2 regions of the Pseudoalteromonas sp. T1lg65 genome follow, and region 1 is predicted to be linked to the other one. Evidence: riboswitches for the same ligand, from Rfam matches in the RefSeq annotation. Region 1 holds a riboswitch; the other holds the start of a gene.

Region 1 (5,477 bases):
GCAGCGTTTTAATTGCCCCTAAATTAGCAAAGTTTGCACAACGATTTGAGTCCATGCTAAAGGCTTAATCCACAGCGCGGGCATAGTCACTAAAAAGGCGAGACGTTTTAAATGTGTCTCGCCTTTTTTTGCCGGTTCAGATAAGCATTAAAACTGATAGTTCACACCAACATAAGCCTGTCTGCCTAATGGCTTATAGCCAAGTAATGAACCATCTTGTGCTTTACCAGCAATGGCATTGGTGTACTGTTTATCAGTCAGGTTTTCCACTCTTGCTGTTAGCTTCAAACCATCAAACAACTGATAATTAGCCGCCAAATTAAAAACAGTGTAAGACGGAAGCCTAGCCTGCGCCCAAGCCTCTTCTCGTTCTCCACGATATTGCACATGCAGTGTCACATCCAAGTTTTCCCACTGTTTATAAGCACGATAACTTAATGTGCGCTTTGCTCTACGTGAAAATTGAGTGCCGGTTTTTGCATCCTCTGCTTTGGTGTAACTGGCTTCCAAACTATGCTCGATATCAAAAGCATCCACGCCTACTGACAAATCTATGCCTTCAAAATTTGCTCTATCAACGTTGCCTGGAATATATTTTCTTCGCTCTGGTAAATACTGGTTGACGATTTTATCAGTGACGCGGTTGTCATACAGTGCAGTCTGTACGCGCCAATTCGACTCTGAGTAAGTCAATATCACTTCGTTATTAGTGGCTTCTTCAGGCTTAATCGCTGGGTTAGGTAGATAATACGGGTTATCCACAGTAAACGCATTGGTCAGTGACGGGGCTCTAAATGCCGTTCCATGATTCACTTTTACGCTAAGCTGTTCTGTTAATTGTTTACCAACGGCCAGCGTGTAGGTGTTAGCACGGCCATGAAAATCATAATCGTCACTTCTCAACACGACTTCAGCTAACCAGTTCTGATCATTGAAAAATGCGCCAAGCGACAACGATTGATTATCACGTTCTGTTTGACTAAAAGTCGCACTAGAGGCACTGACATCTTCATTAAGTAAAGTTAAGTTACCAGAGAACAATAAAGCATCGTTAAAATGAAATTGCGATAGATACTCAAACTGACTGCGTTTAGTCACATATGCATTGTTGTCGTTTGGACTTCCCTGCTGTTTGTTTTGCTCTTTACCTAAGCTATAGGATGCTTTTTGACTAAATTTATCCGTTCTTCTTTGCCATGTGAGGTTATGGGTATAGTTTTCAAAACGATACTCATCGCTACCCCAAGCATTGTCGTATTCACCTTCGCCTTCGCTATATTGAGAACGTAGATTAAACAACCCTGACTCAACATCTCCATACTTGATGTTAACTCCGGCGTTGGCATTGTAGTAACCGTCGGTATCATGATCTTTGCCAATGGGCTTAGCGGGATCCTTTTCAATGACGTCATAACCATCAGTATGCTCATAACCGACATTGGTCGAGATAGTCAGCGCGTTATGCTTAAGTGTAGCAACGCCTTCAACATTAGAATAATTGTGGCTACCTGTTGTTGCTGCCAATACGTTGTAGTTACCTTCACGACTGACAATATTAATTACCCCAGCAATGGCATCTGAACCATACATCGCCGCTTTAGCCCCACGGATAACTTCTATTCTTTCTATGCTATTAAGCGGAATATTGGTTAAGGACGCACTACCTGAATTAGCATCCGTGATTCTCACCCCATCCATCAAGACTAGGGTGTGTTTTGCATCATTACCTCTGAGATACAGGCTGACAGTCTGACCAAAACCACCATTTCTCACCACCTGAACGCCCGCCACGCTATCTAATAAAGATACAACGTCACGTACATTACTTTGTTCGATGGTTGTACGATTAATAACCGTAATTGCCGACAATGCATCATCTAATGGTTGCTCGAATTTATTGGCAGTAACCGTGATATGTTCAATGTTGTCAGATGCGAAAACAGAAAAAGACAGCGCAGCCGTAATTGCTACACTTAGCGCAGATTTATTTAACATGGTTTCCCCTACCTTGTGCCCACCGCACAAGTAATACAGTGTGTTACTTCAAGGCCGGTCTCCGGACTCAGCGTTCAATACCCAGTTGCAGTAAGTATTTACTCAGTTGGTATTCGCTCTACCGTTGCGGGGGCAGTGTTGGACTTGAACTGGCATGTCACTCGTGTCTTGTGACATGCTGAAATTACTCACACCCTGTGTTCGCACCAACTTCCCGATTATCTATTCACTTAGCGGCCAAACTAGGCCGTGAACAGCACCTTGAAAATCAGCGTGTATTGTCTGGAGTTTACTAAGCTTTGTCAATGGACGTCTAGAAATCCAAATGAAATAATTTATTGGGAACGTAAGGAAGATGCCAATTACATCACTGTATAATGCAATTGGCTTGCGGATTAATCTCGGAAGTTTTTGAACTGGAATGGCTGACCTAGCTCTGCACCACGGATCAATTGCATGGTTTCTTGTAGATCATCTCGCTTTTTACCCGTGACACGAACCGTATCACCCTGAATCGCAGCCTGAACTTTGATTTTTGAATCTTTGATGGTTTTTACTAGCTTCTTCGCCATCTCTTTGTCGATCCCTTGCTTTAATGCAACCTTACGAGAGACGTTTTTACCTGAACGCTCAATATCTTTTAATTCAAAACTAGCAACATCCAAACCACGTTTTGCCGCTTTACCAACAACGATGTCAAACAGTTGCATCACCTGTGCTTCCGCTTCAGCTTTTAATACAATTACTTCATCGTTTAATTCGATTGATGCGTCTACACCTCTAAAGTCAAAACGCGTCTCTAATTCACGCTTTGCATTATCTACAGTGTTTCTCGCTTCCGTCATTTCTATTTCAGATACTATGTCAAATGAAGGCATGCCCTTCTCCTTTATGCTTTCGTTTGGAAAGATTATATCAATGCCATCGAAATTTGTGAGAAAAAATTTACATTCACCCACAAGACAGGTTTCGGTGATATACTGGCGGCTCAGGTCATACAGATGTAGGAAAGGATATGACAAGGCGCATTTATAAGGCCCTATTACTTGTCTCATTAATACTATTTACTGTCTTATTCGCTCGTGAAATAAACCTTTCGGCGAGTAAGCTATTCCCGCATGTGGATAAAGTCGGACACTTTGCTGTATTCGCAATTTTGGCGTTTATCTCACATCATGCATTCAAAGCCCCTGTTTGGTTACATCTGATCTTGCTCTCGGGTTATGGCATTGCCATAGAATTGATGCAGCATACATTGCCCTACAGACAAGCTTCATTTGCAGATTTTATTGCCGATGTCGCTGGTGCATTAGGCTACTTTGTTAGCTTCTATTTTTATTCTTTGTGGCGCCAACGCAGCCATGGCTAACATTCACATTGTTGGTGATGGCGCCATCGGTCTATTATTGGCAAAGCACTTGCAGTCCAACCACCAAGTAACATTACTAACTCGCAAAGGACAGCCAAAGTCTTATCAATATGCGGGACTGGACGGCAACAAAACGATTACCACAAACATCACTACAATTGATAAGGTGCTTAAGAACAGCATCAACACCTGCATAATTCCCGTTAAGTCTTATCAAATCAAAGCCGCATTCAAAGCTATTCAGCCCAAGCTTGCTGTTAACGCGACGGTTATTTTTAGCCACAATGGGATGATCGATTGGTCACCAATGCTAGCGAGACTTTTACCAACTCAACAAGCTTGTTTTCTTAGTACCTCAATGGCTGGCTACAAAGAGTTCGACAAAGTTATCCATACTGGTCAAGGAGCTTCTTGGTTTGGTGCTCTTAGCGCTCCTGCAACGCCGTTTGCGGCCCAGTCATTCAGTGAATTATTTGGTGATTTAGAAAACGCGCAGTTTAGCACTGATATGCAACCTGTACTTTGGAAAAAACTGGCGATTAATATCGCAATTAATCCATTAACCGCCATAGAGCAATGCCAAAACGGCCAACTTCGCCAGCCCAAATATGCCAACATCGTACTCAACCTTCTTAATGAAGTTCACCATGTAGCTCTGCTTTCAGGTGTGCATTTGGCATTAGAGACACTGATAACTTTGGCCTATCAGGTAATGGCACAAACAGCGACAAATTACTCATCTATGGCGCAAGATATAAAATACCAAAAGCGTACCGAAATAGACGCAATGTGTGGGTTTGTGCAGTCAATGGGGGAGAAAGTGGGCGTGGATACTCCATACAACAGTGCAATGTTTGAAAAGGTGCTTCAGTTACAAAGAAGTAACTGAAGCCAAAACACTGAAATGACTTAACTGGTCAAGGGCGATACACTTTTACGTTCATAAAGCCATTCTCATGTAAGATCAGAGCTTGTAGCTGGCTCATCACCCCTTTAGCACAGTATAAATAGTATTCTCTGTCTTGAGGTAAATCACCAAACTTAGTAGCGAGTCGGAAAAACGGCAGGTGGATAACTTCCACAGTGTCCAAGTCGAGCGGGTTTAGATCTTCTTCTTCCGGTGAACGAATATCTAGCACCACGGCATTATCAGGTAGCTCACTGACAGACTCTGCTTCTTTTACTTCTTGCTTTGCTTCGACTTCAATATCACGAATGTCTTTTACTACCGCATTTTCAATCACTGTATTGAGTACATCAAAATCAAATTTGCCTTCTTCTGCAATGATGCGCTCTAATTTAGCTTTTACCGTCGGTTTTTGCGAAATAACACCACAATACTCCGGCATAGCCTCTGCCATTTCACAAGTACCGATTTGACGAGCAATGCGAATGATCTCTTCTTTGTCATTTTGAATTAACGGGCGCAAGATCAGCATTTCTGTTACACGATCAATGACATTCAAGTTCGCTAAGGTTTGGCTAGACACTTGCCCGATGCTTTCTCCAGTAACCAAAGCTTGAATACCAAAACGTTCCGCAACCGCAGCACCAGCTCGCATCATCATACGTTTAAGCACTACACCCATTTGACCACTTTCGATGTTTTCTAAGATCTCAGCAACCACCGGCTCAAAATCCACCGTAATAAAACGGACTTTGTGCGTCGAACTGTATTGTTTCCATAAGTAATGACTTACCTGCTTAACACCGATTTCGTGTGCTGCACCACCTAGGTTGAAAAACAAAAAGTGCGTACGTGCGCCTTTGCGCATCATTTGATAGGTCGCCACTCCTGAGTCAAAACCACCAGAAACCAAAGACAATACGTCTTCTTGAGTAGGCAGTGGGAAGCCACCAATGCCAAAATGCTGGTGACGTACGATATATGCTTTATCGTCTTTTACTTCAATTTTTACGGTCACATCGGGATTCTTAAGCTTAACGCTCGCCCCTTCAACATTTTGATTAAGGCCACCACCAACATAACGCTCAACATCGCTTGAAGTAAAATCATGTTTTCCTTGACGCTTTACACGTACACAAAATGTTTTTCCGCGTAACTGCTCAGATACCATCGCTATGGTTTGCTGGTAAATATCGTCAAGAGTGG
Region 2 (5,477 bases), 490 kb from region 1:
TTCTCGATGCGTTGCTAAATCAATTGCGGCAACGGACTGTTGCTCAGGTTGCGCCCAACTCAAGATAACTTCAGTAGCTTCTGGGCTATCGAATAAGCCATGTAAGTATGTTGCGGCAACCTGATTGTCCGCTGAAATCAAACCATCGGTTTTAACACCATTGGGATGGGTATCAAAACGAATAAACGGAGAGTCTAACGCCTCACCAGATGAGATACCTGCATGGATCTCATAGCCAACGATGGCGCATTCAGCATTATTTAGCATGCAATGCCCTTGTGCTTGAGTCAGGGTTTTGTGAGGTGTGATCTGAGTTTCAAGTTCTACTAGCCCTAAACCTTGCACTTGGCCCAGCGTAGATTCAACGGCTTCTGGATCGCTAATAGTCTTTCCAAGCATTTGCAGTCCGCCACAAATTCCAAGGAGCTTGCCGCCATAACGCAGATGTCGTTGAATTTGGTCATTCCAGCCTTGTTGCTGTAAAAACCTTAAATCGGCTAACACATTTTTGCTGCCAGGAATAATCACCAAGTCACAGCTCGGGATTGCCTGCTGATACTTGACGTAGATCAGTTCAACATTGGGATTGAGTCTAAGCGCGTCAAAGTCGGTGTGATTGCTAATATGTGGTAGCAATAACACACAGATTTTAACCTGTGCCTGTTCACATACACTTGCTTGTAAAACTGCATCTTCAGCGTCGAGTGCCAAACCATGCAAGTAAGGTAAAACCCCTAATACTGGCTTGTTGGTATATTCCTCTAACCAATCAAGCCCCGATTTCAGCAAACTAAAATCACCGCGAAAACGATTGATTACAAAACCTTTCACCAAACTTTGCTCATGCTCTGACAGGAGCGCCAAGGTGCCAACCAAATGCGCGAAAACACCGCCTTTATCGATATCAGCAATTATGATAACTGGGCAATCAATTTGGCAAGCAAAGCCCATATTAGCAATGTCATTTTCCCGCAAGTTGATCTCGGCAGGACTTCCCGCCCCTTCAACTAGGCATAATTCAAATTGTTCAGCTAAGCGAATATGTGATGCCATCACCGCATCCATCGCTACCTTTTTATAATCTTGGTAAGCGTTGGCTTCCATATTGCTGATAGCCCGACCATGAATAATTACCTGTGCTCCGGTGTCAGAGTTTGGTTTCAGTAAAATGGGATTGAAATCTACCGATAAAGGAACCTTTGCAGCCATCGCCTGCAACGCTTGTGCTCTACCAATTTCTCCACCACAAGGGGTAACGGCACTATTCAGCGCCATATTTTGTGGCTTAAACGGCGCAACTTTCCAGCCTTTACGAGCAAGCACACGACAAAGACCTGCTACTAAAGTGCTTTTTCCTGCATCTGAGGTGGTTCCCTGAACCATTAGTGTTTTCATTGCGTTCGTTCCGATGATTTACATACTTGAAGATTGAAATGATTCATAACGAAGTACGGCGCTTTTTTAGTATTAACAGTGATAAAAAGAACACACTGCCAATCGCGGCTGTAATAACGCCAATTGGTAACTCTTGATTTTCGATAAGTATTCGGGATAACACATCAACCCACAGCATCAATAATGCACCGAGTAAGGCAACCGACAATACTCCGGCTAGCTTAGCTTGGGAGACAAAAAAACGTACAATATGTGGCACCATCAATCCGACAAAACCAATACCGCCACAAGCAGCAACCAATACGGCGGTTAACAGAGAGCTTAAAAGCAACATGCTGATACGTAATCGGTTAACGTTAATACCCAGTGCGGTAGCGCTCTCGTCACCCATCAATAATGCAGTTAAAGGCCTTCGCATAATCAGTAATACCATTACTGCAGCTAACACTGCGCCAATAGGTAACCCTAGCCACTGCCAATCAGCCCGAGAAAAACTTCCTAAACTCCAAAATATAATAGCGCTAATGGCTTGTGGGTCATTCCAATACAGTAACAAGCTGGTGAACGCACTAAATAAAAATGACAACGCAACGCCAGTAAGCAGCATGCTTTCAACTTGTCGAAGTGCACTTGTATGGGCAACCGCGAGCAGCAACACTATGGCTAATAAACTCCCGATAAAGGCGCCGCCCGACATGATTAAACTTGATTGCGCACCAAATAAAGTAATCAATAACACGACACCAAAAGATGCGCCCGAAGAGATACCAAATAAATACGGATCGGCCAACGGGTTGCGTGTTACCGTTTGCAGGATAAGTCCAGCAACGGCTAATCCAGCTCCTGCACTCATGGCTAACAACGCCCTAGGCAAGCGCAGCTCCACAATCACCTTATGCGCTAAATCTTGCGTTTGATAATCCCATAAGCTCCCAAACACTGCTTGCCACTCTATGGTGATAGCGCCTAACTTTAACGCTAATAAAAAGCTGATTACACAAGCAAGCAACATTGAAAGTAGCTGAATATGTACTGATTTAATTGCGCTCATACATGATACCCATAATGGTATTGAATATGCGGTATCAAGTTGCCGGTTTCATGGCCGGATACTTGAGAAACCGCTGCACACACACCAAACACGTCGCTTAACATAGATTCGGTAATAACCTCCTTCGGCGTGCCTTGAGCAACCAAATGCCCGTTTTGCAATACCAACAGTTTGTCGCATACCGCACTAGCTAGATTCAGATCATGAAATGAAGCAATAACGGTAACACCTAAGTGCTTTACCAATTCCATAATTTGGATTTGATATCTAATATCTAAATGACTCGTTGGTTCGTCCATGATCAGCACTTCAGGCTTTAGTACCATTGCTTTTGCTATCATAGCGCGCTGCTTTTCCCCTCCAGATAGCTCGCTAAAGAACTGCTGTGCTTTATGTGTTAGGCCAACTTGTTCGATTGCATTTTCGATAGCTTGCTTTTCTTGACTTGAGAGTGTGGCAAATAAAGACTGTCTGGGGGTCAACCCCAAAGCAACGACATCCCATAATGGCAAACCAAACTCACTGGGAATATCCTGCAATACCACCGACACTTTTTGTGCATAAACTTTCCGAGGATAGTCAGATAAGACTTTGTGATTGAAAAAAATATTACCGCAAGTTGGCAAAACAAACTGATATAGCGTGCGAAGTAAAGTGGACTTTCCAGCACCATTTGGACCAAGCAAACCGACGAACTCACCGCGGGCCACAGAAAATGAGATGTCACTTAGAATGGAATTATCAGATAAAACAACGCCTAAACGTTGTACTTCAAACTGCTTATTGATTGCCATACTGCCTTCTTTGGAGCGCGGCAAAACCGGCAAATGATATATCTATTCACTGCCTGCTTTGACTTAAGTACGCCCGCTTAAGTGAAACAATAGGTCTTGGTATCTGACTTAAGTGACTAAACTTTATAGCCTTCCCTATAAAGCATTTCACTATCACAGTTGCGGGGACAGTTGAGGAATAAAACCATGATGAGTTTTCACCTCATTCCCAATATCTACCTATTGAAAAAAGTTTGTTTAAGAACCAACAATTATGAAGTCTAGACGTCCAAAATACAACTTCTATCATTTAGCAGCACTGTGAAAGCTATTCACTGGAGAGGATATTTTGGTAGGTTATAGACCCTGACAGGAGGTTAAGGCAGTACACGCTAACGACGCTTACTATCAAAAAACGCAAGCTAAGCTTGCGTTTTTACTGGGGTGTCTCGCTAAAGGATCTGGTTTTCTTTCCAGATTTCTTCTTTCGCCATACGCTTTTTGCGTTTGTCGCACGGATCGTCGCAATCGCATGCTTTGTCTATCCCCACAGAGCCTAATCCGCCACAGCTACTTGCCATCGATTTCTTTTGTACAATAACGCCAACCGCCATAGCGACAGCTATCAACATTAATAAACCAAACGTAAGTAAGAATAAAGACATTGAAAAGCCCCTTGCTACCAAGTTAAAAAGTGACGAATGCCCGCAAATTATACTCGCAGTGGGCATTCGCCTCAATCAATTAATTACTTAGCTTAAAGTCTGATCCTAATAAACCCCGATGACGGATAATTAATTTGTCATTAGGTAAGGTTTAAATGCGTCACTTGCATAGCTATCAATACCATTCTCTGTCTTAAACATTAAATAAACTGGCAAGTTGTGCTGTTGCGCGTAGGCTTTTGCTCGTTTAGTACCCATAACGGTTAATGCTGTTGCTAATCCATCGGCAGTCATTGCTGAAGGGTGCAAAACGGTCACAGACACTAATTCATGCTTTACCGGTCGACCTGTGGCAGGATCAATAAGGTGAGTAAAAGTCTCGCCATCCATTTCATAGAAAATTCGGTAATCTCCAGATGTCGCAATCCCGTTGGTGCCCGGTTTAATTGGTCTATGTATTTGTCTTTCACCGACTGGTGCATCCGGCTTTTCGATGGCGATAACCCACGGTCCACTTGGCTTTTCACCCGCAACTCTCAATTCTCCACCGATTTCAATCATGTAATTGGTAATTGCATAGTGCTCCATGACTTCCGCTACTTTGTCGATTCCATAACCTTTGGCGGTTGCCGAAAAAGATAGCTCTAAGCTATCAATCGATTTGGCAAGTCCAGCATCAGTCAAAATAAGCTTGTCTACGCCAATCCGTGAACGCATTTCATTCAAGGCCGATTGCTCTGGACGCTTAGTAGGTCGTTTATCTGGACCAAAGCCCCATAAATCAATTAAAGGCCCCATTGTTACATCAAGCGTTCCGGTTGATTCACCAAGTCGAATCGACTCTGCTACCACTTTGCGGAAATCTTCACTAATAGGCATAACAGTACCAGAAGGCAATTGGTTGAAGCGATTAATCTCAGAATCTGGAATGTAGGTCGACATCGACTGATTCACCGCTTTAAGTGCTTTTTCCACGTCTTGGTGAAGCTGTTCTTCACTCAGCTTATTCGAACTGGGGTAAGCTTTAATATTGTAGGTCGTGCCCATGGTTTTCCCATGTAACACAATTGGTTTTGCGTCTTGGCAAGCACTTAGAAATAGAAAAGTTAAAACAAGAAAAAAAATACGAGTCATCGTGTTGATGGTTATCTGCATTGTGGGTTCCCGGTCATCCAATAAAAAAGCCCCCAAGCCTGTCGGCTTGGGGGCTATATTCTAACCTAACTTATTGTTAGACCGAACCCTTATTAACCACCGAAGTCGTCAAGTAAGATATTTTCGTCTTCAACACCTAGGTCTTTAAGCATGTTGATAACTGCCGCGTTCATCATCGGCGGTCCACACATGTAGAACTCACAGTCTTCTGGTGCTTCATGATCTTTCAAGTAATTTTCATAAAGTACGTTATGGATGAAGCCTGTGTAACCTTCCCAGTTATCCTCTGGTTGAGGATCTGAAAGAGCAACATGCCAAACAAAGTTATCGTTTTCAGCAGCTAGACCGTCAAAGTCTTCAACGTAGAACATTTCACGCTTAGAGCGCGCACCGTACCAGAAAGACATCTTACGCTTAGAGTTAAGACGCTTAAGTTGG

Evidence for each region. Region 1 has a riboswitch for cobalamin ahead of ACSLBF_RS02225 (TonB-dependent receptor domain-containing protein). Riboswitches for the same ligand answer to the same signal wherever they lie in the genome.
Region 2: linked by a shared signal. The riboswitch ahead of ACSLBF_RS04165 (ABC transporter ATP-binding protein) and the one ahead of ACSLBF_RS02225 (TonB-dependent receptor domain-containing protein) in region 1 are both predicted to bind cobalamin.

The regions. Positions count from the first base shown of each region.
Region 1 covers NZ_CP196837.1:483,034-488,510, reverse strand. Annotated here, with positions in the region: gene msrA (peptide-methionine (S)-S-oxide reductase MsrA) at 1-68, shown strand, start outside; gene ACSLBF_RS02225 (TonB-dependent receptor domain-containing protein) at 148-1,995, opposite strand; cobalamin riboswitch at 2,031-2,274, opposite strand; gene ACSLBF_RS02220 (YajQ family cyclic di-GMP-binding protein) at 2,391-2,873, opposite strand; gene ACSLBF_RS02215 (VanZ family protein) at 3,011-3,364, shown strand; gene ACSLBF_RS02210 (ketopantoate reductase family protein) at 3,357-4,253, shown strand; gene thiI (tRNA uracil 4-sulfurtransferase ThiI) at 4,282-5,477, opposite strand, start outside.
Region 2 covers NZ_CP196837.1:976,877-982,353, reverse strand. Annotated here, with positions in the region: gene ACSLBF_RS04175 (cobyric acid synthase) at 1-1,395, opposite strand, end outside; gene ACSLBF_RS04170 (FecCD family ABC transporter permease) at 1,439-2,446, opposite strand; gene ACSLBF_RS04165 (ABC transporter ATP-binding protein) at 2,443-3,240, opposite strand; cobalamin riboswitch at 3,316-3,478, opposite strand; gene nqrM ((Na+)-NQR maturation NqrM) at 3,672-3,884, opposite strand; gene ACSLBF_RS04155 (FAD:protein FMN transferase) at 4,014-5,039, opposite strand; gene nqrF (NADH:ubiquinone reductase (Na(+)-transporting) subunit F) at 5,132-5,477, opposite strand, start outside.